DNA from 3 places in the Priestia sp. YIM B13489 genome. Region 2 is predicted to be linked to each of the others. Evidence: riboswitches for the same ligand, from Rfam matches in the RefSeq annotation. Region 2 holds a riboswitch; each other region holds the start of a gene.
The links. Region 2 has a riboswitch for cyclic di-GMP ahead of ACFX4W_RS01025 (anti-repressor SinI family protein). Riboswitches for the same ligand answer to the same signal wherever they lie in the genome.

Region 1 (11,054 bases), on a different contig from region 2:
TGATGGCGCCTAAAGCTGTGTCAGAAAAATTTATTGCTTCAGTAAAGGGCAATGATGTTGATAAAGTAAAAAAATATGTAAATGATGGTCAAATTCAATTAGAAGCCAACGATGAGCAAACAAAATCATTTATTACATATTTGCACGAAAATCCGGATGTAATGAAATCAATCTCTGAAGGGTTAGCCGCAGATAGCAGAGCGCTTGAAGCAGGAGTTCCAAGCGAAGATCACTCTTCATACGCTAAGTTAGAACAAGACGGAAAGAAATGGGGAATCTTTGATCATTACACGGTACAAATAAACCCTGTATATGCAAAAGCTCAGTCTACGGAAGATGCGACAGTAGTATATATTGACGGTCAAAAAGCTGGAACGGTAAGCAGTGACTCTTCTAAAAAGGTTGGTCCATTTTTACCTGGTACGCATACCGTAAAAGGTGAAGTGCAAAATGATTACGGAAAAGTTGAAAACGAACAAGAGGTTGAAGCCGCCAACGGAGAAGATGTAAACGTTGAGTTTGATTGGTCAGATCATGCAGTATACATCTCTTCAGATTATGATGATGCGATGCTGTACGTTAATGGCAAAGACACAAAAACAAAAATTGGCGATATTGATTATTTAGGGCCACTCCCGATGGACGGTTCAGTAAAACTATATGCAAAACGCGGAGAAAAGAAAACGGAAGAAGTATCAATTAAAAAAGGTATGGAAGATGTTGCGCTTAATTTTGATAAAGAAAATACGACAGAAGCTACGGCAAAAGCGTCGGCTCCTTCTAAGAATCAAGAGACAACGGACAAAGGTTCAAAAGTCAATTCTGAAGTATCTACTAGTGAAGTTTCTAGTTTTATCGAACAATATATGTACGCTACAATTTCCTCAATTAACAGTGGAGACTTCTCTATTGCAGAGCCATATATCGATTCTAACGGGCCAAAATACAAGGAACAAAAAGATTATACCGCTTACCTAATCAAAAAAGGAATAACAGAAGATTTATTAAGCTTTAATGTAAATAGAGTAACAAAACTAGATGACTCTATGTATAAAGTATATACAACAGAAGAGTATGATATTTCGTACGGAGACGGATCTGTTAAATACAAAAAATTCAACAGCATTCATAAAGTAAAAGAATTATCTGATGGAAGTTTGGGAGTTTATCAGCTTATTAGTTCAACGGAAGTAAAGTAAAAGCTGATAAATAGACTTTGAAAAAGCAAACAACTTAGTAGGTAACAATACGTAAAAAAGACGTCTTCTCATAAAAGACGTCTTTTTTATGTATAAGTCCTAATATCAAACCCAATACCTGGGATACTGCCGATCTTGAAATAAATTATTATACACGGTAGAAATCAATACAACGACACATGCACAAATCATAATAATACCTAAGTATCCCCAGCCTGCTTGAGTATTAATTGCGACAATTGCGCTAGCTGCAGCGGGAGGATGAACGGTTTTTGTAAGAATCATTAAAATAAGAACAAAAGCAAGCACAATCGCAATCGTAATTAGACTTCGATGAAATAAGCTCCAAATAATAAGTGCGGAAACTGTTGCGAGCAAGTGTCCTCCAAGCACGTGGCGCGGCTGTGATAAAGGACCTTTGTGTGCCCCGAAAACAAGCACGCAGCTCGCGCCAATCGGAGCAAGCGCCATTGGATAACCAAGCGCGAGTGCAATCGCGCTGCTGATGATAATTGCAATTAAGCCTCCGATAGAAGAAACGACCGCATCTCTATAATTGATTTTCGGTTCTTCTTTTAATTCTCCTTTCACCTTTTTAGCATAAGAGCTCAAGTAAGACAGAAAGGGGCTTTTTGTTTGAGCAAAACTTTTTTCAATCTGCATTTCTTCTTTCCTTTCTCTTTTGTAAGTAAAAGTTGTTTGTCAAGTTGTATGTCAGAACATCTGCTATATTAAGTTAGTTTATAAGAAAACAAGGATTACTGGAAGAGGGAAAATGTCTTTTTTTATTGGAAATACTTTTTATGAACGAAAAAAGGCGGGATAAGGGGAAAAAGGGTCTCTATGTGCAGTAAGAGCTGGAGAAATGTATAATAGACTTAGAGGTGACTAATTATGTATCTAGTAGACTACCATCATCACACGAACAATTCATTTGATTCTCAGGCAGTCATGAAAGAAGTGTGCGAGCAAGCTGTGAAAAACGGCATAAACGAAATTTGTTTTACCGAGCACTTTTCATTAAATCCATTAGCACCAACATACGGTCATATGGATTTTGATAAATATGAACGAGAACTAGCGGAATGCAGAGATCAGTTTCAAAATCAGCTAGTGATTAAAAAAGGAATTGAAATTTGTGAGCCGCATTATTTAAAAGAGAAGTATCAAGAAACGATGAAGCAAGAGAACTTTGATTTTATATTAGGATCGGTTCATAACATTAATAACATCAAGCTTCGTAAACATTTGGAGCTGAACAATAAAGAAGCAATTTACCGCGCTTATTTTAATGAAATGTATAAGCTAGTAAGCGAAGCGGACATTGACGTGTTGGCTCATTTAGATTTAATGAAGCGCTATGCGTTTGAGCAATACGGCATTTACGACTTTCATCAATTCAAAGATATTCTTGCAGATATTTTGAAAAAAGCAATTGATCGCAATATTGGAATTGAAATTAACACTTCAGGTATAAGAGGGAAGCTGGGCGAAGCGCTGCCGGCACTGGAAGTTGTTGAGCTGTACCGCGATTTAGGCGGAGAAATCTTAACAATTGGATCTGATTCACACTTTGCTGAAACGGTAGGAGCTCATATGAAAGAAGCAGTTGAAATGGCAAAACAGTGTGGATTTACGGAGATTTATACATTTGATGAGCGTCAGCCAAAAGGAATTCGCATTTAATAGAAGTGGATTTTACTTTCTTCTAGAATAATAATAACTGCAAAAAGCACGCTCTAATTTGAGCGTGCTTTTTTAATTTAGTTCCGCTTAAGCTCCGACAAAAACCTCCGGACTTCTTCGATAGTCAGCCCCAGCGCGCGAGCTGATTCCATAAGACTTACCCACTCTTGATCGATTGACAGTATATTTTCTTTTTTCATTACGATTCATCCACCCTTTGCCAGGGAACCCAGCTATCATAGCCAAAAGCGGCCTTAGACCTGAAGCTTTGCGTCACTATTTTTCAATAGTTTTGCCCTTATCTGGATAATTTGTAATAGTATTCTTAGCATACAGTTATTTTACAAGATAATATTTGTAAAAGATGTCGAAATAGGTCGATTATAACAAAAAAATTAAACGTTCATGAATGGATCTATCAGTTTGTTTTTCGGAACTTTAAATAATACTGAAATTCAATAAATTCTTCTTTGGTCATACCGTCTTGAATGGCTCGTTCAATTAAATGAAGCCACTCTAGATTGAGGGCTGGCTTTGAAGTTAGAGCTGGACAGCTGATGTCTCCCTCAATTAAGTCATCAATCGTTGTATGAAGAGAAGACGCGATTTTATCAAGCATTTGAAGAGAAGGATTATTATTTAACCCTTTTTCTAAATGAGACAAATACGATTTTGAAATATTAGCTTCTTCAGCCAAGCGTGTAATCGAATAGCCTTTTTTTAGTCGCAAATTCTTAATCTTTTCTCCTATCACATTCAGTTCATCCTCTTCTTATAGGTTTTTTTGTTCATTATAACGCATATTTGTGCATTGTGTGTAAATAAAAATATAAAATAAATAATATTTTGTTCTTTATAAAGAATAAAATAGGCCAAAATATCTATTCTTGATGCGGGTATATTATGCTATACTTCACTTACAAATTGTTCTTTATTAAGAATATTTGTCGATTTATCACTTTTTTATTCGCTATAGTGAACGTTTTGTATAGTACGCTAGCGCTATATGAAATGATCCTTGCGCGATAAAGAGATAACATTATTTATTAAATTAGGATAGGAGATTACATGGAAAAAAGATATGTAGAACTTGATTCTTTAAGAGGATTAGCAGCTCTTTTTGTTGTGATAAATCATTATCTCATGATTTATCCAAGCTTCAGCGAGTATAGGTATGACGGTGATTCTTCTTTTTTACTGTCCATGGTAAAAGAAAGTCCGCTGCGGCTATTGTTCAGCAGTGGAAATGAATCAGTGGTTTTGTTTTTTGTCTTAAGCGGATTTGTTTTAGCACTGCCGTTTTATGGCCGTTCTTCTTTTCGATATGAGAACTATCTTGTAAGAAGAATTTGCCGAATTTATCTTCCTTACTTGTTTGCGGTGTGTGTGGCTATTCTATGTAAAATCTTATTTAGTCAAAGCGGGATCTCACAGGTAAGCCACTGGTTTAATAACTCATGGATCACAAACGAGTCGCCAAGTTTACTTCTTCAGCACTTCTTTTTAATTGGCACATTTAACACAGACGCTTACGACAATGTTATTTGGTCGCTTGTTCATGAAATGAGAATTTCCATTATTTTTCCTCTGTTGATGATTCTTTTGCTGCGAATGGACGCAAAGAAAATCATGATGCTATTGTTTTTCGTTTTTGTTTCATCATCAGCGCTATTACTGCTTAATCAATCAAACTTAGAGCCTACGAACTTCTTGCTTTCTTATCATTATTTGCTTTTATTCGCCGCGGGTGCAGTTACGGCGAAATACCGAGATTTTTTTATTCAACTTTATCTGAAAATTGGCACATTTAAAAAGGGTCTTATCGTTCTGATTGCATTTACCTGTTATTTATCTGAAGGCATTATGGGAAATTACGCGATCACCAATAACTTTTTATGCCGCAATCTAGCAGTGATGGTAGGGAGCTGTATGTTCATTATTATCGCTTTAGCATCGCCGGCAGCTTCAAAGGTTTTACGTACAGGAGTGCTGTCGTTTCTAGGTAAAGTTTCGTACAGCTTATATTTAACTCATCTCATCGTGCTGTTTTCGTTGCTGTATTTGTTACACGGGCTTTTGCCGTACTGGAGCATTCTAAGCATTTGTTTCCTTTTATCACTGGCAATGGCTTCCGTCACGTATCATTTTGTTGAAAAGCCTTCCAGCAGATTAGGGAAATTCCTCACAAGAAACAAAGTTGTTTTCGGCGGAGCAGTGAGTCGTAAGTAACAGAGAGATAAAAGCGTATGGAGGTGAGTTTACGATGCAGGATAAAATTCAGCTAAAGGATTTTTTTCGAATTTTAAAAAGAAGATGGCTTACGATGCTTTTAGTCATAGTCATTACGAGTATGAGCATCACAACTATCTGTTTCTATCTACTAAAGCCTACGTATCAAGCATCTACTCAAGTACTTGTTAATCAAGCAACATCTAAAAATGTAGATGAGATTGCTAATATTACACAGCTGAATACCCAATTAATTTCTTCGTATATCGATTTTATTAAAAGTCCGATGATCATAAACGGTGTAAAAGACGAATTAAAGTTAACTATTTCTAATAAAAAGCTGAGTGAACAAATTACGATTGATCATAACGAAAATTCTCAATTTGTCACGATTACCGTAAGAAACGAGAATTCCAAAACAGTAAGTGAAATCGCAAATAAAGTAGCTCTTCTTTCAAAAGATCAAGCGATGAAGTTAATGAAAGGAAGCAACATTCAAGTATTAACCGAACCGTCGCAGAGCCTTAAAGTATTCCCAAAGCCGCTGCCGGTTGCAGCTATTACTATCTTGGTCAGTCTGTTGGTAGGAATAGCGGGAGCGATGTTGAGAGAATATCTTGATAGTACAGTACGAAATGAACAAGATATTCAAGAACTTATCGGACTTCCGATTATTGGACATATCGAGCTGGAGTCTCGAAAAATGAAGCGAAACCAAAAGCAAGGCAGTGATCAGGCAAAGGCAAGGAGGGAGAAGCTTGAGTTTTAAACAAAAAAAGTATCCATTTTCACTGTATCAAGATGCCAAAACCATCAACCAAACAAATATGATTCGAAAAAATGTTGAGGTGCTGCTGAATAGTGAAGCCAAATGCCTGACAATCACATCAGCGGAAGTGAACGATAAAAAGCCGCTTATGACGGCAAAGCTAGGGATTTCATTTGCTGAACAAGGAAAAAATGTTCTTCTTATTGACGGAAACGTGCATTGTCCTTCTCTTCATCAGCTCTTTGACCTTGGAAGTTCAGAAGGATTAACGGATGTATTAGTAAACGGGAAAGGCCGGCATGTACCCATTAAACAAACGTCATACAAAGGACTGGATGTGCTTCCGGCCGGATCTCACTTTCGAAACGCATCCACACTATTTGTTTCCAAGTACTTTGATGAGCTCATAAAAAGATGGAAAGAAGAATACGATTTGATTCTTTTTGAAACACCTCAGTTTTTAGAAGAGACCGATTCTCATATTCTTGCAGCAAAATGTGATGCGACCATGCTCATTGTGGAAGAGCGCAAAACAAAACTAGATGCCGTTGTTAAAACGAAAAATATGCTGGAAAAAGCGCGCATTCATGTGCTAGGCGTTATTTGGAGTCCGTCTCACTAGCTCCTCATTTTATATAGAAGGAAGTGAAACGATGAATCAAATTGTCTCGAAAACGACCGGTGATTCCGATGTGCTAAAAAAAGACTTTCCGCTTTTTTACTTGCTGTGTAAACGCGTATGTGATATTGCAATTTCGCTTATGGCATTTGTGGTATTACTGCCTGTTATTTTGTTATTTGCGCTCATTGTGATGATTGAAACACCGGGTTCACCTTTCTTTCTTCAAGAGCGTCTGGGTCAAAGCGGCAGGCCATTTACCATCATGAAGCTGCGTTCGATGTACAGCGACGCTGAAAAAAACGGAGCGCAGTGGGCCGTTAAAAATGACAGCCGCGTTACCAAAGTAGGAAAGCTGATTCGCCAAACGCGAATTGATGAACTGCCTCAGCTGTGGAATGTGTTAAAAGGCGATATGTCGATTGTGGGGCCACGACCTGAAAGAGCCGTATTTATAGAAGAGTTTCAAAAAACACTTCCTTCGTTTAGCCAGCGGCTTGCTGTTAAGCCCGGACTAACAGGCTGGGCGCAAATTAACGGAGGATATGAGCTAACGCCAGCAGAAAAGCTGGAGCTCGATCTTTACTACATTCAACATACGACTATACGGTTTGATGTGAAGATTATGATAAAAACGCTAAGAGTCATTGTAACAGGAGACGGATCAAGATAGGAGAGGGATAACATGAAAAGAGTATTAGTTACAGGCGGATGCGGTTTTATTGGGTCACATATGGCAGAGCTTCTTTATCAAAATGGATTTGAAGTAAAGGTTATTGACAATCTATCAACGGGAAAAATAGCAAACTTAGAAAATCGAGGCATTTCTTTTCACTACGGAGATATTGTGAGTGAAGAATTAGATAAAGTATTTGCCGAGTTTAAGCCTCATTATGTTGTTCACCAAGCGGCTCAAGTGAGCGTGGCTCATTCCGTTACTAATTTTCATCATGATGCCAACGTTAATATTCAAGGAACAATCAACATTATTAATGCATGCAAAAAACACGGAGCTAAAAAAATCATTTTTGCTTCATCAGCTGCCGTGTACGGAAATACGAACGTTACTCCAATTACGCTTGCTCACCCAACGAGTCCAGCTTCACCTTACGGATTGTCAAAGTTTACGTCTGAAGAATATTTAAAGCTTGCTAAACAGCTGTATGATATTGACTACGTGATTCTTCGCTACAGCAACGTGTATGGCCCACGGCAAAATTCACAGGGGGAAGGCGGCGTAATTTCAATCTTTTTTGACCGGTTTGTTACGAACCAACAGCCGATTATTTACGGAAGCGGCCGTCAAACAAGAGATTTTATTTACGTGGAAGACGTGAGCCAGGCGTGTTTACAAGCCATTCAGTATGAAGGATGCGGCACGTTTAATATTTCCAATAACAGCAGCATCAGCATCAACGAACTCTTTTTTACGATGAAAAGCATATCCGGCAGTCACTTAACACCTGCTTATCACAGCGTGCGTGAAGGTGATATTGCAGACAGCAGACTGTGCAACAAAGAAAGCATCAAAGTATTAAAGTGGTCGCCTGCTTTTACGCTTGAAAAAGGCTTAGCTAAAACGTATGACTACTATCACGAAACGCTAGCTCAGCGATTTGCTAAAACGATGGAGTAAGAGGAATGTATGAAGAAAAATTCCATTTGGAAAAACATTGTTCATTTATTTATTAGTACCGTTGTATCACGTTTGTTAAATGCAGCTGCGCTTATCGTGCTGGCACAGTATTTAAGCGCAGCTAGTTACGGCAGCTTCAGCGTAGCGCTAGCTTTTGCGATGATATTGGGCTACTTTACCGACGTTGGCTTAAGCAATACGGTGCTTCGTGAAGGCTCTAAAAAGCAGGCAGACGTGGATCATCTTTTGTCCTCGTATGTGAAAATGAGAATTTTGCTTTTGCTTGCGACGTTTGCAGGGGCATATATAGTAATTTCCTTGTTTTATCACGAAGCATCACTTGTAAAAATGATGTACTACTTAATTATACCGATGGTAACAGGGCTTGCGATGCAAAGCATAGGGATTACGTATTTTCAGCTTACTGAACAAATGCATCATTTAGGAGCCATTCGAATCTACTCAGCTCTGTTGCTGGTGGTTCTGCTGACGGTTGGAATGCTGATGCATACAAGCCCGTTTTTTATTTCGTTTTTGTTTGGCTTTTCCTATCTTTTAGCAGGAGTGTACGGACTGTGGATGGTGAGAAAAAGAGTATCGTTTAATTTGAAAAAGAAAATTCAACGCGGACTGTTAAAAAATATCGGCTCCTTTATTGTAAGCGGACTGTTGATTATGCTGCTGCCGCAGCTTGGTCCAATCGTATTAGAAAATACGATTCCGCTTGCAGCCGTCGGCGTGTTTGCCGTTGCATACCGCATACCATCGGCACTGTATCAAGTTCCGGGAATTGTGGCAGGTGCTTTTTATCCAGTATTGTTTCGTCATTATAATCATCAGCAGACAGACAAACATTTACAGTTAAATATTCTTCAAGTGAAGCTTATGAGTTTAGTAGGGATGCTAACGGCGCTTCCTTTTTATCATTTATCCGATCTTGCCGTGTCGTTATTGTTCGGAGATAAATGGGCTGCGGCTGGAGATGCGTTAAAGTGGCTGTCGCTCATGCTGATTTTCCAAGGCTTAAGCGTAGCGCTAGCAGACGGCTTAACAACAAAAGGACTTCAAGGAAGAAGAACGGGCGTTCAGCTGGTTGCTGTCGTATCGGGAATTGTTTTCTACTACTTTTTAAGCTCTGCTTATTCTGTGATGGGAGCCGTGTATGCCGCGCTTTTAATTGAAGGAATTTTATTTATTGGTTGCTGGCTATGCAATCCTGAAAGAGTCATTATCATGCGTAAAACCTTTCCGATTTTTGTTTGCTTATTTGGAAGCACGCTTGCAATTACCACGCTGCTGTTTTCACAGCACCCGTTTATTGCGCTGTGCGTAAACATACTGCTTGTGTTACTGCTAACGCTGCTAGATAGGGAGATTAGAAATCAAGGGCTGAGCTATGTGCAAAAAAGTAAGTTAGTAAACGTAGAGAACAGAAAGGAGGCGCAAAATGGATAGTGTATACGTGCAAAATCGAAAACCGACCGTTTTGTTTTGCCTTTTTGTTCTTGTTACGTTAAGTAAATATAACGTGAATATTGGCTTTTCATTAAAGCCGTACATGATTTTTTTATTTGCACTTCTGCTGCTTAGCTTTGCTTCTTTTTACGTTTATAAGCTTCAAGCATATGAAGTGCTGCTGCTTTTATTTTATCTTTTTTACTGTATGACCGGAGCGTTTTCTCTGTACCCTGAAGCGAGTCTTCGTATTATGCTAGGCGTTTTGCTTATCCTTGCTTGCTACTTTTTAATGAAATATGTCATAGCAGAGTTTCATAGCGGAAGTATTAAACGTGCGTTAACCGGAGCGGGCATTCTTTTTAACGGTGTGAGCTTGCTGCTCTATATTGCCGGTCTCCAAGCCGTTCATTTTCAATTTGCCTCCGAAGTAGAAATTATTAAATGGGGCGTCATGATTGACCGCAGCTATCCCCGTTTGATTGGCGTACTGGATGATCCTAATATTTATGTATTTTACAATACGCTGTTTTTTACTTACTTTTTAACGAATAGCGATAGTACTAAAAATAAAGTCGGACTTTTACTTAGCACATTAGCAAGCGTGTTAACGTTTTCCCGAGGCGGATTAATTGCTATGGTCGCTGTGTTGATTCTGTACTTGCTTATTACTCGTTCGCTTAACAGTCTTAAAACAGCTCTTTCGTTTGTGTTTTTATTTGGTTTACTTGCTCTTATTGCTCATTTTATGACGAACTTTAACGTGTTCACCATTTTAACCGAACGAGCTGATGATTTTTTACATGACGGAGGAAGCGGAAGGTTTTCCCTGTGGAGCCGGGCATTTGAGTTTTTTTCCTCGCATCCGTTTGCCGGAATCGGCGCTTTTAACTTTTCAGAGTACAACTTGTTTTACTACGGCGAAGCGCTGTACGTTCATAACACGTTTTTAGAGATTTTATCAGAGACGGGTATGATTGGCTTTTGCTTATATTTTAGCTTTTTACTTCTTGTGTTGCTTCAGCTTTTAAAACAAAAGATTCATAAACAAGAACCTTACTTATTTTTAACGTTTGTTGGTTTTTTGCTTCAAATGATGTCACTTTCGTTAATTGTCAATGAGCTGTTCTTTTTATACTTAGCGTTGCTGTCAGGCTATTTACGAAATCACCAAAGTGAGGAGAGTGTGAGATGAATAACTTCAAAATTCAACCGGATCAGCCCCTCGTTTCAATCGTTACACCTGCCTATAACTGCGCAGCCTTCATTTCATCAACCATAAAATCCGTGCAGCAGCAAACCTACCTCAACTGGGAGCTGCTTGTGATTGACGACTGTTCGACAGATGAAACAGCTGAACTAGTAAAGAAATTTAGTAGAAAAGATCAACGTATTCAGCTGCTTCAGCTTACAAAAAATTTAGGAGCCGCAGCCGCGCGTAACGAAGGTATAAGCGCAGCA
Region 2 (7,843 bases):
TCAAAAAACTACCTGAGGTAGTTTTTTGCATTTGAAAATGCATACTATATGCTTTTTTAGTTTATATAACAGTAATTATCGACAATAACAAGCTAAAAAGCCCTTTTTACTTAACGCAAATCTATCGTTTTTTTCTAGAGCCTAAAATTAATTTGATTCCTGTTCTTTCTTCATTATCGATTAAAATATTTGTAAACCCAGGAACACAAACCAAATCAACACCACTGGGAGCTACGAATCCCCTTGCAATCGCAACAGCTTTAATCGCTTGATTTAAAGCGCCGGCTCCCATTACTTGAATTTCCACATTACCTCTTTCTCTAAATACGGCTGTAATTGCACCTGCAACTGAATTTGGATTTGATAGTGATGATACTCTTAATATAGTATCCATATAAAGTGCTCCTCCTGTTATTTAAACGATTTATTTAATCATTGGAACGAATGTAATTGACGTATCTTTAAATCATATTCATATCCTGATTAAACTGAACTATTAAATCGATTCCTAAATGGGTGCTTCAATTAAAGGATTTAAGACATACATCTCTTAACTTTTGTTTATTTCCCGACCATTCCCATGATAAATGGAGTAAGATCACTCAACTTTGTTTTATCGCTAAGAACCTTCAAAAAAACAGTAGAGACATGTTCAGGTATAGGTGTTCGACTATCTACAGTTGCTGTCAAAAAATAATATAAAAAATCAAAATGATTTCCTCTTCTCATGGCATCACTCAAATAATAAGCATATAGATTATTATTTAATAGCTTCCTCTTTACGACTGTTCCAAAATCATACAATTCATTAACAGTTGTATTCACAAGGTATTCCTCCTTCTAAAGTTCAGACGGTTAAAAACCGGATACCACATAGTTACTATAAACTGAACGAAAAAACTTTTTAACTGGGTGTAGAAAAAACACTCTACTATCTATAATGAAAATACTACGTAATATTGCAGGTGGAAGCTGTTACATAAGTGTATTATATTAGAAAACGGGAACTTGTATGGATACGCGTAGAAGGTAGTGGGGAAGAGGAAAATTACCTCTGTAGCAAAAGAATGTTAATCCTATGGGCAATTTAATTAGCTTGATTTGATGATTTTTGTACTAATACCATATTAAGATCACTAAAAAGAAATCATTGATAAACTAATAATTAGACTTTCTCCTTACCAGCTTCAAAGAGAATTAGGAGGTTTTATTTTATATATATTCTTTTTCAAACTAAATTCCCCTGCTCTATTTCTTCTAGTAAATCTTTAATCTATTTACATAAATTAATCCTCAAATTTAACATTTCGTTTTCTTTTGACATCAAATTAGCTTCTTATAAAAAGGTTTATAACAGCAATAAACGACCTATTCATTCGATTAGAATCATAAGGTCGCCTACATTATCTTCATTTTCATTTTTTATCCTTCCGATTTGCTTTATTTATAGGTTTATTCTTTTATATTTTCATCTTTTAACTGTCTTAGATTATCCTCGTCACATTGTTTAAATAAATAAGTAAGGTACGAATGCAGTTCAAATCGGTCCTCCTCAATAAAATCAGACCATATTTGTTTGTTTTCTCTCATCATTCCTCCCCCTTTTTTATTTCACTTTTATATCTTTATGGCTCCTTAACTAGAAATTTCTTATACATACCAAGTGACCATTTATCATAAAAAATAGAGAAAATTCTTCACTAAGTTTAAATCAAATAAAGGAAATCAATAAATGTCTTCAATACCGGATAAACGAATAAAGAAAATATTTTGTTTTTCATCTTTTAAAGACAGGGTCTGTTCATGGAGATTAAGATTATAAACACGGCCTTTACACGTTTGTAATGACCCATTTTCATAATAATTAACCGTAATTAAACCATTTTTGATTAGTTTTTTCAAAAACATAGATTAACCCTCCTCTTAACAAATGAATTGCGATTAGCAAAAACTTAAAAAGATAGGTCTTGGAATGCTGGATTAACTATATGATACTCTGTTTCTAACTCATGTAATGTTAATTCATAGAGCTGTTTGTTTCCTTTTTTATAGATTCCTAAATGGATTAAAGAATCTATAATCGAGTTTTTTTATGTTGTATGTCAGAATAGGTCTGTTCGCTCATTATCCCACCGCCTAAATTCAAAATGGTCTTTCGTATGATTGTCCAACTACTTTAATTCATTATAAAGCATGCCAGTTACAAGGAAATGAAAATGAAGTTAAACTGGTGTAATAAATAAGTAAATTTGATTACATAAGTGAACACATATTTCCTACCTATTTACTTTATAATCAACTTTTATGGCATCGCTCAATAATATAATATCCCTATGAATTTCACTTTTAATCAGTTCCTTTTCACAATTCTTGTATTCTTCTCTCAAGCGATTCACTTCTCTTCTAAATAACAAAAGATTGTGTTCATTATGCATTGTAATAAACTCCTTATAAAAACTAACATTAAATACATTATGTTAGTTTTCTCCTGTATATAAAATACTTTCTACAAAAATTCCTATTAATTCACAAAAATTCTAAATTATCATCAAATAATTTTACTCTTTTCAAATAAAAGTAAATGCAAATTTCCACAAAATCTTTCGTTGATTTGAAGTAGAGACCGGTTTGCATGATATAAAATATCTGAAACATCATGCTAAAAAATCCTTTTATTAAGGGTTTTTTGCAGCTTATAAAGCTGTAACTTCCTGAATGGTCATAAAATAACGAATTTGTGGAGCATTATTTGATATTAAAAAGTAAAATGAGAAATATTTTTCTAAACGCATGTAAAAAAAGAGTCTATTTTTTTCTACGAAGCATGTAATGGTTAACGTTATTTTCACTAAAATACGTTAATTATTACATGTGTGTATTAGAAATGATTTAGCTCATAAAACGTTTTGCATAACCAGCTTTATGTTAACTAAGGTTGTATATCATAGTCATCTTAAAAAACAGAAAAACCTATCTCTTCCCAGTCAAAAGAGGTAGGCTTTTTCTGCTACAGAATTCAGTTGTATGAGTCGATGCTCGGAGACATCTCGAGTAGTTTGCTCAAGTTGCTATTTATTATCCGTTTATAGTGGGAGAAGAATATAAATCAATTTCTTTTACTGGTTATTTGCGCCAAAAGATCGGTAAGAAAGATAATAGTAAAGGGAGCAATGCAAACAATGAAGATCTCACGAAAGATCATATAAACCTTATTATTCATTTATATTGAATCCACCTTTATATCTTTGAGTAAACTTTTTAGGGTTTCTTAAGTAGTAGAATGTTCGAATAAAGGGAAAGGATTCATATCAAATAAAACAACAGGGTTAATCATGCTGATATTCTTAGCATTTACTTCTCATAATGGTGATATGATAGGTTATTTGTCTTGGATGGCATAAAAAAAGCCAGTTCATTGAACAAACTGTAGCTTATTGTTCTTTATTGGATTAAAACTGTTGAGATAGACCTTTTCTTGAGCATACTTGAAATAATACCCTAGTTCATCTTGGTGGATTTTACGAGTAAAGATTCTTTCAAGTGTAGTGTTCTTAGCACAGCCAAAGAAGTAGTCCTCTGTATCAGTATAAAAGATGTCAATAGCGTAAATAGAGAAGTCATAAACATATGGAAGGCTGTACACAGCAAACTTACTAGTAATACCTTGCTCATACCTCTTGATGTGCTCGGTCTTTTTCATAATATTTCAACTCCCTTGACTTAAGGATAACAGTACTCTGGAGAGTAATTCATTGTTTTTTATATAAAATAAAAAGGAGGAACAACAAACAATGAAATTGTCCCTCCAAAGCAGAAAATGAACAAAACATGCTGCATATACAGTGTTTTGTCATGAATCGATAGTATACCATGAGAACGATGTCCTATAACCTTTGATACACGTATGTATAGAAAATGACACATCTTGTAGCACTACTGACACATTATTGATAAAAAACGGCATATACAGCCTAAAATAGAAAAGCTACTGTGCCTCAACAGTAGCTTTTCATTAAAGAAAGTGGGTTAGAAATACCAATGTTGGAAGGTATTCGATTACATTTTGTTCCTATTTCCTAAAAAATATACTAACAGCAAATGAAAAAACTCCCTTAAGGGAGTAAGGTAGTTTTTTTCTGTCCGAACCTCGGAAAAAAGGAAGAGTCATCAACCGAGTATTCGCGCTTCTTTTGTAGTTTGCTCAACATATAGAATGTTATTCATTATTGCAAGTACGCAATGATCTAAAATTGAATATTACATATTGTCTATAAAGATAAAATACTTTTTATACGTTTATAAAGGTTTATTATTTAGATTAAATAGACGCTTTATCCTTGGGTTTTTATGCGTATAAAAAGGTGTGCCTTTTTGGACTATTTATATTAGATGGCCTTAACTTCTGCATGTTTTTATAAATGTCAGAAAATTTATAATGACATGTCTGACAAAAGACCTTATAATAGCACTAAGATATAATCTTTTAAGAACACCTAAACCATCAGAAGAAACTGAAAAAAGCTATCTCATCTTTGAGATAGCCTTTTTTGGTTTCTTTATGAAATCTGTATCTACATGCTTAATATTAGTATAAAATAAGGTTGTGATTTGTCGGACAAATATTAAATAAAAACCTAGTTAATCGGCGATTTTAATATGCAGAGAAACGATATCTGAGGAAATTAACTATTATTTTGCGTATAACTTGCAAATTTCAGCACTTTAGAGAAATGCTCATTTCCCTACTTGTATTGGTTCTCATTGAAAAAGCCAACTTATTTAATAAGAGTATTGTTCTCAACTGTCTCTTTGATAAAAACAGGGATGTTATTATAAATAATAAAGTAGGCTTCCTTCTATTACAAAATTATTAGTAACCTGAATTCAACTATAAAAGAAAACATCCATTTCTTCTGGATATAAGTTTTTAACTCGTATTTCGTTCTAAGTAGCTTTCTTTATAACTAACTTATCTCCTTCTATTTTAACTTCCAAAACGTCACCGTTATTGACGTTTAAATAATTCCTTAGCTTTTTAGGGATGTTTAAGTATTTATCTTTGTTTACTACGCGCGATTGCCCAGTAAAGAAAAGATTTCCTTCTGTAAAAAACTCATATCGGTGTTTTTTTGCAACAATGGTGCCTTGGTCTTTAGTAAAAAACTGTAATTGCATACTTACTTCTAGATTAAATGATTCCAATAAAAAATTAGGAAGCCTTATCTTCCCTTCTTTTATTTCAAGTAAAGATAACCTATTTAATTCAGGTTCTATAGGCTCTTTTATTAGACCTGGGGATTTATTCTGTTTTCTTTTTTTGTAGAAAATAATACTCTTGTTAATTAATTTCACTCCTATTTTTTCACATAAATTCATATCATGTATTTCACGGAGTATCTTTGGAATTACAATATAGCCTAAATGATCGATAGTTCTAATTAAATTGTTCATCTTCATTTTTTTCTCTAAAAATACCGGTGAAGCTTCAATCTGCTTCATAATAAAATAATTTTTGTAGGTAAAGAATTGTATTGTAGCAGATGGCTGGATATTAACATGCTTTAAAAACAGGGGTGGTATCTTTACCCTCCCCATATTATCGATTATTAAGTCTTCTTTAAGTGATTCGTCCTCTTTCATTAATAAAAATCCTTTCAAATGTACTTCATAAATAAAGGTTAACTTTGAATGTACCCACCATTCATTTTTTATGCCTTTATTAGCATACCTAGGTTATTAAATCTTGATTTTTTATAAACTAAATAAACAGAGGGAATTCCAAATGTATTATCAACAAGAAAATAATAGGTTAAAAGTAATATTTTTAACATTGTGGGTTATATTACAAATTAATTTGTTTTATAATAGGACAAGTTGTAGAGGAGGAATATTGCAATGAATAATTTAAACCATGATACTACCCTTCCCCAGGAATGGCTAGATTTAGTTAAAGAAGCGATGAATTCCACCATTACTCCAGAGGAATTTAAGAAGTTTTTGAATAGAAAATCTCAAAAATTAAATGACCATAAACAACATTAATTATAATTAATGTTGTTTATGGTTAAAGTGTCTATTTGCTTTCTAAGAACTTCTTAATTTCCTCAATGGTTAATCCCAATTCTCTAGCTTCCTTTATAAGTTTGACCCATTCTTGACTTAGTTCTTGTGCTACTAATTGTCCTTTACTGTCCATAAAAATTACCTCCAGATATTCAGGGGGCTCAGCTGCCATAGCCACTTGACCTTAGACCTGTAGCTTTGCGTCCTAGCCTTTCAACTAGTTTGCCTTTATCTCAATATGTAAATTTATAAATATCTTACTATATAATGGGTGTCGAATTATGTCAAAATAAGTATTATCATTTATTTTTTAAAACCCTTTATAACCTATTACTAATTAATATAAATAGCATTATAAAAAATAAATAAATATCCAGCTAATCACTACCTTGCTTCGCATACATCTTTCTCAATAAAGATTTTGCTCGATGAATCCTCGCCTTAACTGTTCCCACACTAATATTTAAGGAAGTAGCAATCTCATTATAAGGTAAGTCTTTAAAATAAAAACAGAAAAAACCACTAGTATGTTTCTAGTGGCTTTACTGTTTAAAAATCGTTATATTCTTCTAAGTCGTCATCGTCTAATGAGCCAGATATATTTTCTAAATCTGCAATCTTTCCTTCTTTCAGTTGGGGAACCTTTAAAGGCTCTTCTTCTTTGAAAGAGACACTTCCTACAAAACCTGTTGTTTTTACTAATGTTTTTAAATCAGCTAATTCATTCTTTATATGTTCAAGCATTTCGTAGGTTTTTTTGTCTTCAATTACTTTTTTTTGAGTAGATGAATCATCTAAATCACGTAGAATTAAAGATGAAATATAATCCCCTAACCTACGCGATTTAGCATATTTAGCTAGCTTATTATAAACTTCATCACTCAATCGATTTGTCTTAATCGTAAACGCATTTTGACGCTCTGACATCCCCATCACCTACGTTGTTAGGATTTAACGGCTTTCTTCTCTGTTGCGTGCTTCTTTTGAACGTAACCCATACTACGAATCTCTAAGCCAAATAAATTTAAATGGCGGCTATCTTGGGGCACCTTATGATACTTCTCAGTACGTTCTTCTCCAATTTTGTCACGCATACTATTCATGATAGCTACCTCTAAAGTAGGGGCTACCCCTCCGCAATATACATACTTACGTAGTTTGTTCGCTGGTGGTGGTGCAACATCATTTAATTTAGCCAATAAAATCTCTACATATTCTCGAAGAGAAGACTTGATTGTACTTGTTAAATCAATGGATTCGCCTGTATTTTCGTTTTTTAATACAAATTTTTGTTTGCTGTAGTTATCAAGAATAAATTGATCAAAGGCACGTAAGTCTGTAAACAGTTCTAGGAATTTTTCTTTACGTAATTTATCAATATGCGCTAAATAAGGAATGCCTTCAATGCTTTGGAATGACTCACGGCTATTGGCAGCTTTCAAACCTTCCGGTAAAATAACCACATCAATGGAACCACCACCAATGTCCACCATAACTGTTTCACATTCCACATACTCATTCGCATCTTCACGATCTTCAAGCGTTAAGTCTTTTTTCAAGGCAAAACGTGCACTTTCTCCCTCTTTTAAGCACGCACTTTCTTCTACTACTACTTTTAACGTATTTTCAAAGCCAGGTGTATGCACAGTAAATGAATGGTCGCCTAAGAAACGATTTGCCATGGCTTTTTGAGCTGCTCCAAATGTGCTCTCTTTTTTAAGGAGCCAGATTGGTAACATAGTAGAAAAATAGTCAATTTCAATTGTATTGTCTTTTTTAT
Region 3 (11,054 bases), on a different contig from region 2:
ATGCTATACGAATGAAAGTCATCAGGAGTTACATATTGTAATACCAATCAATACAAAGGAGCTAGTTTATCTCGTCCCAAAAAAGTTAAAAAGAATTTGTTTTTTGATAGAATCCTCATTGAAAAAAGAAAAGTCCGTAAAGTTATACCTTTCTTACGTTCGGATTTTTACACAAAATTATCCAAACAAAGATATAATATATTTAATTACTAAGAATAAGGATGTGTTTGTCATAGAATGGTTAGATGATTCAAAAGCATGCTTAGACACTGCAGCTGTTATGATTGAAGAAGTTGAGCAGTTAGCGCAACAATCAATTAAAGATGAAAGCGCAATTCCATACCTAAAGGTTAAAATTAAAAACTGCTTGGAGAATTGCAGGTCACCTCTTGATTATGTTGCTAATTACATATTCGATACTTATTGCAGAAACAATTACACAAAAAAAGAGTTGCATAAATTCGGAAAACCGTATTTTCCTATTAGGAAAACAGACTCTCTCTTTGACATATGTATTAGGGACAACTTCAGAAATTTATTAAATAGTAGATCAGATATAGTTGATATCCTTAAGTCTTGTCAACAATTCAAGAACTCTACATGGCTACAAGACTTAACTTCTTTAATCAATGAAAACAAACATCGTAACTTAACTAAACAAAACGACGAAACACATACTACTATTAGAGACTTAAATTTCACTCATGGAGGAGTAGAGATTGGGGGCATATCGAATATAACATTTGTCACGAGTGGGCATACTACTCCTATTAAGTACGGGGGCGGAAATTTAGATTTTTCAGGTGAAACAAGCTACCCTTTTGTAAATAAGATGGACACAGATGTTAAAAGATACTTTTTCTTTAGAGATTTAGGAAGACCGGTTACACCAACCTTGAAAGAAATTTTAGAAGGTACCAGAGATGTAATAGGGAAATTGGAAAAAACAATATAAATCAAAAATTCTCTGTCTATATCGGTTATCTATAAAAAAGCCTCACTCTTTTGAGTGAGGCTTTTTTATTAATATCCTTTTGATTTTAAAACAGCTTGCAGTTTCTCTTTTGTGTTAGCCCTATAAATTCCATCAGCCGTACCATATTTGAAATAAACAGCATTTAGAGTGTTTTGTAATTGCTGAAGTGCTGTTTTATTTATAGATCTTGCTTTAAAAACTAAAGGATATTTATATTGTGATTGGTCTTTCTTAGGTGTTTCAGGTATAGGTGTATAAGTATTTTCAGATGAATCTTTTCTGGAGAGAAAGAAAAGTCCTGCTAATTCAGTAAGTGAAGTATTTACTCAGTTAAAAGACTATGAATTAAATTATAGTCTTTTAACTGAATGGTATATGGAATATAAAAACGTATTACCTAAAATAGAAGAAGAAACTGCATATCCGTTTTATAAGGGTGGTAAAATTGGAAGTCTAGTAGGAGTGGTAAGGATACTAATGTTTCTTAACATTCTTGAATTTATCTAAAGAGACAGAATACACCTAATATTAGGGAAATTTATAAATCGCTATAAATAGGATCATATTCATAAAAAGACCGCCCATTATCTATAAGTGTATAGGCGGTCTTATCTATGTTTTTATTAGATAGTTCACGCATATGACATAACGTATAATAAGATCAATTATTTTTTATACGTTTAAAAAGATGTATTTATAGATTTAAATAGACATCTTGTCATTAGTTTTTCTGTTGCCTAAAAAGGCGTACCTTTTTAGAGTTTTTATATTGGGAAACCCCGATCATAAATTAATCGAAGCTTTATTAAGGGGATCCCGTATAAAAAGTGTTGCAATATTGAAAAAGCATCCCTGGACGGATGCTATGGTGTAAATTAAGCTGGTTCATTATTTTGTTTTTTTAGCAACTTATTTTCTAAATTTAATTGCTTCATTCTTCGTTGTAATCCCAAATTTTCTAAGTCCTGCTCTAACTCATAAGATAAATCAATTCGTTTCTTAGCATTCTCCCTTAGTTCCCTAGTAATTGCTAATTTCTTTTCTTATTTCGGATCCACATTACCAGCTCTTTCCCATGGTTTGCTAGGTTCGACATACTAAATGAAAAGTCTTGTAAAAAACAGTCATTAGATATCCATGTCTAACGATTGGAATTCGGTTTACCTTAGGAGTTTTTTAAGTGCATATATCTTATGTAAGAATTAATATCTTACAGAATCTTGAATAGTTAGACCTAGAAATTATGTGAAAAACATAAAAATTTTAATAAACATCATACTATAATTAATTTGTGTGCACATGTTATTTTAAAAATAAGAGTACCTTTTGAAGTAGATATCAAAAAACAACAAAAATTACGTATTATGACACAGTTCGACACCCACTATATAGTAATATAGATTTAAATTTACATATTCAGACAAAGGCAAACTAGTTGAAAAGTTAGGTCGCAAAGCTACAGGTCTAAGGTCAATTGACTATGACAGCTGGGCTACCTGGAGATCTGGAGGTATTTTTATGAATAGTTCGAACCAACTTTTAACGCACGAGTTAGATGAGGAATGGGTAAATCTTATTCGAGAAGCCAAAGAGATGGAATTGTCCATTGAAGAAATTAAAGAGTTTTTAGCAAATAAACAAATACTGTAGCAATAAAAAACATTAGGCCAGACTATTTTTGGTATCTAATGTTTTTTATTGCTATATAATGTTTAAGATTTCTCTTCAAGAAATCTTTTAAATTCTTCCTTAGTCACATTCGAACCCATAGCTATTTTAACTAATGCTAGCCATTCCTGGGGAAGATTAATTTCATAATTTTCATTATTATCCATGATATTCCTCCTCTTGACTTGTCATATTATATACTAAAATATTCGGTAACATAACCCCCTAAGAATAAATCTATTACTTTTTTTATGACTAATATGCATAAAACCCAATTACTTATCCTGCTTGTAAAAAGTTCAAATCTAATACCATATACAAGCCATAAAAACATAAGTGTTAAATAAATTTAAAATGCACCTTTATTTATAAAAGTACATTTGAAAGGATTTTCAGTAGTGGAAGAGAAAGAATTATTCAAAGACTATCTAATAATTGATAAGATGGGTAGAGTTAAGATACCATCGCGTTTTTTAAAATACGCTAATATTCAGCCATTTACTAAAATGCAATTTTTTGAGCATAAAAACTGTTTTGGTATGAAGCAGATTGAAGTTCCACAGGTCTGTTTAAAGAAAAAAAAGAAGTTAAACAAATTAATTAGAACTATTGATAATTGGGGCTACATCACAATTCCAAAAACATTGCGTGAAATACATAATTTGAATTTGTATGAGAAGATAGGAATAAAATTACTCAATAAAAATATTATTTTCTATAAAATAAGAAAATACAATAAAACATTAGGTCAAACAATGGAACCTATAGAACACCAATTAAATAAATTACTTTTAATTACGTTAAAAGAGGGGAAAATTAAACTTAACAATTTTTTCTTGGAGGCTTTAGATTTAGAACTAAATATGCAATTGCAGTTTTTTATTAAAGAACAAGACACCCTTGTTGTAAAAAAACATGAATATAAATTTTCTATTGAAGGAAATCTATCTTTTACTGGGCAATCACGGATAATAAGTAAAGACAAATATTTAAACATACCTAAAAGGTTAAGAGATTATTTAAACATTAATAACGGTGATATTTTGGAAGTTAGATTAATAAGGGATAGGTTATTTATAAAAAAGTTAATTAGAAAGGAATAAGATTTAAGAAACTTATAGCGAAAAAGTTAAATATTTTCTTTTATGAGTTAAATAAAGATATTGCTAATTTTTTATCAGCAATTAAGACCATTAAAATAAAAGTGTTAAAAAGTCACTTGTTGTAAACAAGTGGTTTTTTTGTTATCTAGAATGCTTTTTGTTAAGTAACTATATATTTTTAGGGGGGTTAATCATAAAGTAACTACTGTTTTTGCTTCATAATTTTTGTAAGGGATCTTCAAATTTATTTTTTAAATTATGAAAAAAAGAAAAAAAGTATTATTTATGTTCCTGTATCTATTGTAGGTCAATAGATTTATTATCTAATATCCGTAGTGAATGAGAAAAGAGGAGAAAGTAGAAGGGTGTTCTTTAATAAGGTTTATTTTTCTGAATTTTTATTATATTTTACCTAAGGATGGCAGCTTATTTTGAAGATATGTTCTTAATTGAGGTTTACTTTTTTGTTTTTGTTCTTTATAATGTTTGTTTAGATAGTATAAAAGGATTATATTTTTATATTTGGTGAAAGAAATTTAATTTCTAGGAAATAAATTTATTGTTTTGTTCTTTATTGAGAACGAAGTTTATTTTTGAGGTCATGAGAGGAGAAAAAATGAGCGCGATAGCTGGAATTTACCATACTAACAATGATCCCATATCTCCCGACAATATTGCTAATATACTTGAATGCTTATCAAAATATCCTGCAGATGATATACAGGCATGGAAAAAAGAAAATGTGGCGTTTATAAGTCATACACAATGGATTACACCAGAATCTGTAGGGGAGAACTTGCCTTATTATGATTATGAAAGGCAATTGGCTATTACAGCAGACGCTATTATTGATAATCGTGAAGAACTATATAGTAGGCTCCAAATTAAAGATATACATAGAACAAGAATCACCGATAGTGAATTAATTTTACTTGCATATCATAAGTGGGAAGAGGAGGCACCAAAGTTTTTAATTGGCGATTTTGCTTTTGTAATTTGGGATGAGAGAAAGCAGAAGCTATTTGCTGCAAGAGATTTCTCTGGTAATAGAACCCTCTATTTCTTTAAAGATGACAAAAGGTTTGCTTTTTGTACTGCTATTAATCCCTTATTCTCCCTACCTTATGTAAAGAAAGCCTTAAATGAAGAATGGCTTGCGGAATTTCTAGCTATACCTATTAATTTTGAGTCTACGGATGCGTTGTCAACAGTTTATAAAGATATTAAACAAATTCCTCCTTCACATTCAATAACTATAAGTGGAAATCAAATTAAACTTAAGAGATATTGCACACTGTTGGGCGAAGCGAAATTACGTCTAAAGACGAATGAAGAATATGAAGAGGCATTTCGCGAGGTTTTTCAAGAAGCAGTGACTTCTAAATTACGAACTCGACTCAAAGTAGGTGCTCATTTAAGTGGGGGGCTAGACTCCGGTTCAGTAGCAAGTTTTGCCTCTAAGGCTCTCCATAAGGAAAATAAAAAACTACATACATTCAGTTATGTACCAATAAATGGATTTGAGGATTGGTCACCTAAAAGTAGGGTAGCAAATGAGAAGCCTTTCATTAAGTCTACGGTTCAACACGTAGGAAATATAGAAGATAACTATTTCGATTTTAAAGAAAAAAGCCCATTTTCTGAGATTGATCAGTGGCTTGATATCTTAGAAATGCCATATAAGTTTTATGAAAACAGTTTTTGGCTTAAAGGTATCTATGAGCAAGCTTCCAAACAAGGTATGGGGGTTTTATTAAACGGTCAAAGAGGAAATTGGACTGTATCTTGGGGGCCAGCCCTAGACTATCAGGCAAAACTTCTAAGGAGTGCCAATATAGGTAAGTTTATCCGAGAATTACATTTGTATAGTAGAAATTTAGGAGTGAAAAAATCGCGTGTTTTCCCTGTTGTGGCAAAAAAGATATTTCCAAAATTACATTCGCAAATTTCATCAAGGGGAACAAAATCCTATACTCCTTTAATTAATCAGGATTTTGCAAATAAATTTAATGTATATGACAAACTGAAAAAGCATGGTGTAGATACTAGAGGTTTACTTGATAAAAGTGCTTATGAAATAAGAGAGACTCAATTTGTACAACCATACTACTGGAGTATAAATGGAACATATACTACCAAGCTATCTTTAAATCATTCCTTATGGGATCGTGATCCAACGAATGATTTACGAGTTGTTCGCTTTTGTTTATCAGTACCTGAAAATCAATTTGTACAAAATGGTCAAGATAGGTCCCTTATTAGGAGGGCAACTAAAGGTTTTCTTCCTGATAATATAAGATTAAATCAGAGAACAAGGGGCCTACAAGGAGCAGATGGAATTCAACGAATGACTTCAGATTGGAATCTATTTATGAACGAAATGGAATTAGTTATGAAAGCAGATTTTGTTTCAGAATATTTAAATACTGATGCGATAAATTCTGCAATGAAAAACTTAAGAGATAACCCACTTCCGCAATACGTATTTCATGATGACTTTAGAATCATGATGCGTGGCTTAATAATTTATAGATTCATGAAAAAGTTTGCTTAAAAGGAGGTGATAGTATGAAGAGAGAATGGGAGAAACCAGTATTAGAAGTACTTGATGTGAATATGACTATGGCTGGACCTGGAATTACCATACCTGATGCAGTGCAAAATGATCCAGATGAAACAGTTCATTATAGTTAATTTTGATTGGTCATGGGAAACTATTGCCCTTATACATTAGAAAATGTATAAGGGCTCTTAAAAATTTATGACATCTGGGGTGAAATGAATGACTAGTATTAAAGAAAAATATGCCTATTATGCTTTCGGTCTAAATATTTTGAGCGAGCTACCCCTTCCAGAATTAAACTGTCTAGCTATTCCAGATGATAATATAGATGTTGTTATTCAAACCAGAGACCTTACAGAGGCTGAAATTCAGTTAGACAAGAAAAAAGGTTTCACAGTATATAGAAATGAAGTGGTATTTGAAGTTCCTAATACAGCAATTTTTTCTATAAGGAACGGTAAAGAAATTATAGTAGTGCCTCTAGAGGAGTTTGATAAAGATAGGGTAAGGCTGTATGTACTTGGAACTTGTATGGGAGTACTACTAATGCAGCAACACATATTGCCCCTACATGGGAGTGCCGTAGCTGTGGGTGGAAAAGCATATGCTATTGTAGGAAACTCTGGAGCTGGTAAATCCACTTTAGCTTCAGCTTTTATTAATGAGGGCTACAAGCTAATAAGCGATGATGTTATCCCTGTAACATTCACAGGTAAGAATATTCCTGTTATTCAACCATCTTACCCTCAGCAAAAGTTATGGGAGGAAAGTTTAAATAACTTTGGGATGGATGCTAGGGGATATCAGCCTTTATTTGAAAGGGAAACTAAATACTCTATACCAGTAAAGAATAGCTTTCATAATCAGCCTATTCCCTTGGGTGGAATATTTGAGTTGGTAAAAGGAAGTGGAGATTCTGTAGGGATCCGAAAAACTGAAGGGTTAGAAGGCTTCCGTATCTTGCTTAATCATACTTTTCGAGGCTCCCTTTTACAGAGAATGGGTTTAAGGGAGTGGCATTTTATATATTCTTCAAACATCCTTAGAGAGGTTCAGACTTTCCAATTAACCCGATCTACTTCAAAGTTTGCGCCATGCGATTTAGTATCCAAAGTATTGAATACGATGAAAGAAGGGAATTTAAATGATTAAAGTAGAAAAAATCTCTGTTAATCATCTTGTAATACAAAGTGAAGGAAATATAGTGAGTGATATGGGTAATGAAAAAGTAATGCTAAATATTGAAAATGGAAAATACTACAATTTAGGGAAAAGTGGAGGGGATATCTGGGGACTTATTGATAAACCTGTATTAGTGAGTGAATTAGTTGATAATATCATGGCCAAATATGATGTGACTAAAGAAAAATGCCAAGAAGAAGTCATTTCATTTTTAGAAAGTATGTATGAAGAAAGGTTGGTTAAGGTCATCACACAAAACTAAGTTTCCCTTTTCATTTTATACTAACGATACTGGAGTAACTGTAATGAAATTTATAAAAAAGGTGAGAAACTTCTTACGTTTAGAAATGAATCAAAAGCTCTTATTATTAGAGGCTTTTTATTACCTGGGTTATGGAAGGATCTTTAAATATTTACCGTTTTCAAAGGTTGCCCCTACTCTAGGAGAGTATATGAAGGAAACCAGTTTCTCCTCAGATACTTATAATAATGTAATATTAAGAAATATTTCTAATGCTCTCTATATAATGAGTAGATATACTTTCTGGGAAAGTGAATGTCTAGTTAAAGCAGTAGCTGGTATGAAAATGTTGGAAAGACGCCAGATTGAAAGTACACTTTACTTAGGAACAGCGAAGGATCAAAATGGTAAACTAATTGCACATGCTTGGCTGCGAAGTGGTCCAATATACGTAACAGGATCAGAAAGAATGGCAGAGTTTACAGTAGTAGGGAAATTTTCTAAAGAACTGAATGTTAAGAAAAATGGAAGGGGAAACAATGGAAGATAAACTACAAATAAATTATAAGTTTCAATCTAATGAGTTAAGGCTTCTATTAGAGTTGTTAAAGGTAGAAGGTAAGATTAACCTTAAAACTAATCAACCTAGATCTTTAAAGGATTTTAATTGGGATCATTTTCTTGAATTAGTAAAGCATCATCGTTGTTGCCCATTAGTTTATTCAAAGCTAAGGAATACCCATGAAAGCCTAATCCCTTCTTACATTATTGAGGAATTGTATCAAGAATATAAAAGAAACACGTTTAAGATGCTTCAGCTAACTGGGGAAATGGAACAAGTAGATAAGCTTTGTACCGAGAAACATATTACTCTTCTATTTTTAAAAGGACCGACAATTGCTTATGATCTTTTTGGAGATATTTCCCTTAGAATGTCTAAAGATTTAGATATCTTAGTTCTGGAAAAGGACTTAGAGAAAACAGAAAAAATCCTTTTAAGTATGGGCTATGAAAAAAGAGAAATACCGATGGTATTAAATGAAATAAAATGGCGCCATTACCATATTACTTATTATCATACGCAGAAAAAGATTCAAATTGAAATCCACTGGAGATTACATCCTCGTTCAATGGAAGGGGGGAATTTTAAGGAGCTATGGAGCAGGAAAAGAGAAAGCTCATTAACTAAGCATCCAATATCTTTTATGGGAAAAGAAGACTTGCTTTTATATCTTATTTCTCATGGATCCCGTCATGGATGGTTTCGCTTACGTTGGTTAAAGGACATTGATCAAATGGTAAGAAGTAATAATATTAACTATGAACATTTTAATTTACTAGCTATAAAATATCGACAAGAACATTTAGTAGGCCAGGCTTTTCAGTTAGCCAACCTACTTTTAGGAACACCGTTACATGAAGATATTCAGAAGTTTGTAGTAACAGAACGTGCCACAGAATTAGCTAAAAAGGCTATCCCTTATATTGAAGAAATGGTTCAGTTAAATGTGGATGTTAAGCCAAGAGACTTAGATAAATCTTATAGAAACTATTTATTTTCTATAAAGTCTAAACGTCAAAAGCTCAAGTTTTTCGTTATTTTATTTTATCCAAGCTCAACAGATGAACAAACATTGAAGCTACCTAAAACTATTCATTTTTTATATTTTTTGTTAAGACCTTTTCTAATCGTCTGGAGAAAGATAAGAAAACCTTTGTTTTCCTGAAGGTAAGGAACTTTGATAAAGAAAGGGTAATAGTATTAGGTTATAAAAACAGAATAGAAGTGGTAGATAAGTTGTAGGAGGATAAAATTTGGAACCATTATTATATTATATAAAAAGGTTACACCAATTTGCGGGGAAGGTCATGTATTTAAATGTTTTTGGAATGGCAATAGTAAGTTTACTTGAAGGGATTGGGATTTTACTAATTATTCCTTTGCTAAGCCTCGGAGGGGTTATAGAAATAAATCCTGCATCCCACAAGATAATCCATGTTTTTGCCTTTTTTACTAAAGTTCCTCATTCTCTGTATTTACCTTTAGTTTTAGGCTTTTATATGTTACTTATAGTTGGGCAAAATCTTATAAAAAGAAGCCTAGCAATTCGTGATATTAAAATTAGGGAAAAATTCAGTCAGCATTTAAGGCTTGAAATCTATAGTTTACTGCTTCATTCGGAATGGGGTCTCTTTCTAAGAAAAAGGAAATCGGATCTAATTAATTTATTAACTATAGAATTCGCTCGTGTAATAGGAGGAATTAACTTTTTTCTTCAACTGTTGTCTAATATGATCTTCATGCTGATACAAATTATTATTGCACTATGGCTTTCGGTTAAAATGACTTTAGTTATTTTGTTGTTTGGTTTAATCCTTAGTTATTTCTCTAAAAGGTTTATAAAAGGAGCAAAAAGCCTAGGACGTAGAACATCTCAGCTAGGGGAAAACTACATGGCTGGAATAACAGATCAACTAAATGGAATTAAAGATATTAAAAGTAATACATTAGAAGGTTCGCACATTAATTGGCTACAGTCCTTAACGTTCAGGATGAGTGAAGAACAAATGGAATATATACGCCTTAAATCAAGTTCCCAATTTGTACATAAAGTATCCTCTGCTCTTTTGGTTACAGTATTTATATTTGTATCTCTTGAAGCCCTTCATGCCCAAGAGGAGCAATTGTTATTAATCATTCTCATTTTTTCTCGCTTATGGCCAAGGTTTACTGCCATTCAGTCAAATTTTGAGCAGATAGCCTCAACTATTCCTGCATGTCTATCCATCATTGAACTAATGAAGGACTGCAAACGAAATCAAGAATTTAAGAAAGGAACAAAGCAAATATTTTCTAACTTCACATATAATCAATCAGATATAGAATGCAGAGATATTTTTTTTCGTTATAAAAAAGACGAAGATAAGTATGTTTTGAAAGATATTAACCTTAAAATTCTTGGAAATCAAATGACGGCAATTGTAGGACCTTCTGGAGCAGGAAAAAGCACACTTATTGATATATTGATGGGGCTCAACTTACCAGAAAGAGGAAGTGTATTCGTAGATAATAAGCTTCTGAAAGATGAAGTTATTTTATCACTAAGACAGTCAATAAGCTATGTTCCTCAGGATCCTTTCTTGTTCAATGCGAGTGTAAGAGACAATTTGTTGATTGTAAAACCAGAAGCAAGTGAAAATGAAATATGGAAGGCACTTGAGTTTGCAATAGCAGACCAATTTGTGAAACATTTGCCAAAAGGTCTTGATACTGTAATAGGAGATAGAGGAACAAAGATATCTGGTGGGGAGCGTCAAAGA

Region 1: it holds a riboswitch for cyclic di-GMP, as region 2 does, so the genes downstream of both, ACFX4W_RS27770 (anti-repressor SinI family protein) here and ACFX4W_RS01025 (anti-repressor SinI family protein) in region 2, are expected to answer to the same signal.
Region 3: it holds a riboswitch for cyclic di-GMP, as region 2 does, so the genes downstream of both, ACFX4W_RS00665 (anti-repressor SinI family protein) here and ACFX4W_RS01025 (anti-repressor SinI family protein) in region 2, are expected to answer to the same signal.

The regions. Positions count from the first base shown of each region.
Region 1 is NZ_JBHZOQ010000053.1:4,239,839-4,250,892, reverse strand. It holds gene ACFX4W_RS27785 (zinc ribbon domain-containing protein) at 1-1,199, shown strand, start outside; gene ACFX4W_RS27780 (HPP family protein) at 1,305-1,862, opposite strand; gene ACFX4W_RS27775 (histidinol-phosphatase HisJ family protein) at 2,094-2,885, shown strand; gene ACFX4W_RS27770 (anti-repressor SinI family protein) at 2,963-3,085, opposite strand; cyclic di-GMP riboswitch class I at 3,106-3,192, opposite strand; gene ACFX4W_RS27765 (helix-turn-helix domain-containing protein) at 3,304-3,639, opposite strand; gene ACFX4W_RS27760 (acyltransferase family protein) at 3,954-5,114, shown strand; gene ACFX4W_RS27755 (YveK family protein) at 5,149-5,883, shown strand; gene ACFX4W_RS27750 (CpsD/CapB family tyrosine-protein kinase) at 5,873-6,505, shown strand; gene ACFX4W_RS27745 (sugar transferase) at 6,537-7,175, shown strand; gene ACFX4W_RS27740 (NAD-dependent epimerase/dehydratase family protein) at 7,188-8,138, shown strand; gene ACFX4W_RS27735 (oligosaccharide flippase family protein) at 8,148-9,593, shown strand; gene ACFX4W_RS27730 (O-antigen ligase family protein) at 9,586-10,788, shown strand; gene ACFX4W_RS27725 (glycosyltransferase family 2 protein) at 10,785-11,054, shown strand, end outside.
Region 2 is NZ_JBHZOQ010000016.1:987-8,829, reverse strand. It holds gene ACFX4W_RS01070 (stage V sporulation protein S) at 122-394, opposite strand; gene ACFX4W_RS01065 (hypothetical protein) at 562-825, opposite strand; gene ACFX4W_RS01060 (hypothetical protein) at 1,453-1,590, opposite strand; gene ACFX4W_RS01055 (YolD-like family protein) at 1,726-1,908, opposite strand; partial or broken gene ACFX4W_RS01050 (Fur-regulated basic protein FbpA) at 1,953-2,125, opposite strand; gene ACFX4W_RS01045 (hypothetical protein) at 2,277-2,435, opposite strand; gene ACFX4W_RS01040 (hypothetical protein) at 3,413-3,700, opposite strand; gene ACFX4W_RS01035 (AbrB/MazE/SpoVT family DNA-binding domain-containing protein) at 4,945-5,640, opposite strand; gene ACFX4W_RS01030 (anti-repressor SinI family protein) at 5,896-6,042, shown strand; gene ACFX4W_RS01025 (anti-repressor SinI family protein) at 6,074-6,196, opposite strand; cyclic di-GMP riboswitch class I at 6,216-6,300, opposite strand; partial or broken gene ACFX4W_RS01020 (RNA polymerase sigma factor) at 6,441-6,557, opposite strand; gene ACFX4W_RS01015 (hypothetical protein) at 6,613-6,990, opposite strand; gene ACFX4W_RS01010 (Alp7A family actin-like protein) at 7,008-7,843, opposite strand, start outside.
Region 3 is NZ_JBHZOQ010000010.1:46,785-57,838, forward strand. It holds gene ACFX4W_RS00655 (hypothetical protein) at 119-955, shown strand; gene ACFX4W_RS00660 (peptidoglycan-binding protein) at 1,024-1,224, opposite strand; cyclic di-GMP riboswitch class I at 2,392-2,476, shown strand; gene ACFX4W_RS00665 (anti-repressor SinI family protein) at 2,495-2,626, shown strand; gene sinI (DNA-binding anti-repressor SinI) at 2,689-2,811, opposite strand; gene ACFX4W_RS00675 (AbrB/MazE/SpoVT family DNA-binding domain-containing protein) at 3,043-3,747, shown strand; gene ACFX4W_RS00680 (asparagine synthase-related protein) at 4,364-6,301, shown strand; gene ACFX4W_RS00685 (paeninodin family lasso peptide) at 6,316-6,441, shown strand; gene ACFX4W_RS00690 (aldolase) at 6,530-7,462, shown strand; gene ACFX4W_RS00695 (lasso peptide biosynthesis PqqD family chaperone) at 7,455-7,754, shown strand; gene ACFX4W_RS00700 (lasso peptide biosynthesis B2 protein) at 7,798-8,283, shown strand; gene ACFX4W_RS00705 (nucleotidyltransferase domain-containing protein) at 8,273-9,460, shown strand; gene ACFX4W_RS00710 (ABC transporter ATP-binding protein) at 9,549-11,054, shown strand, end outside.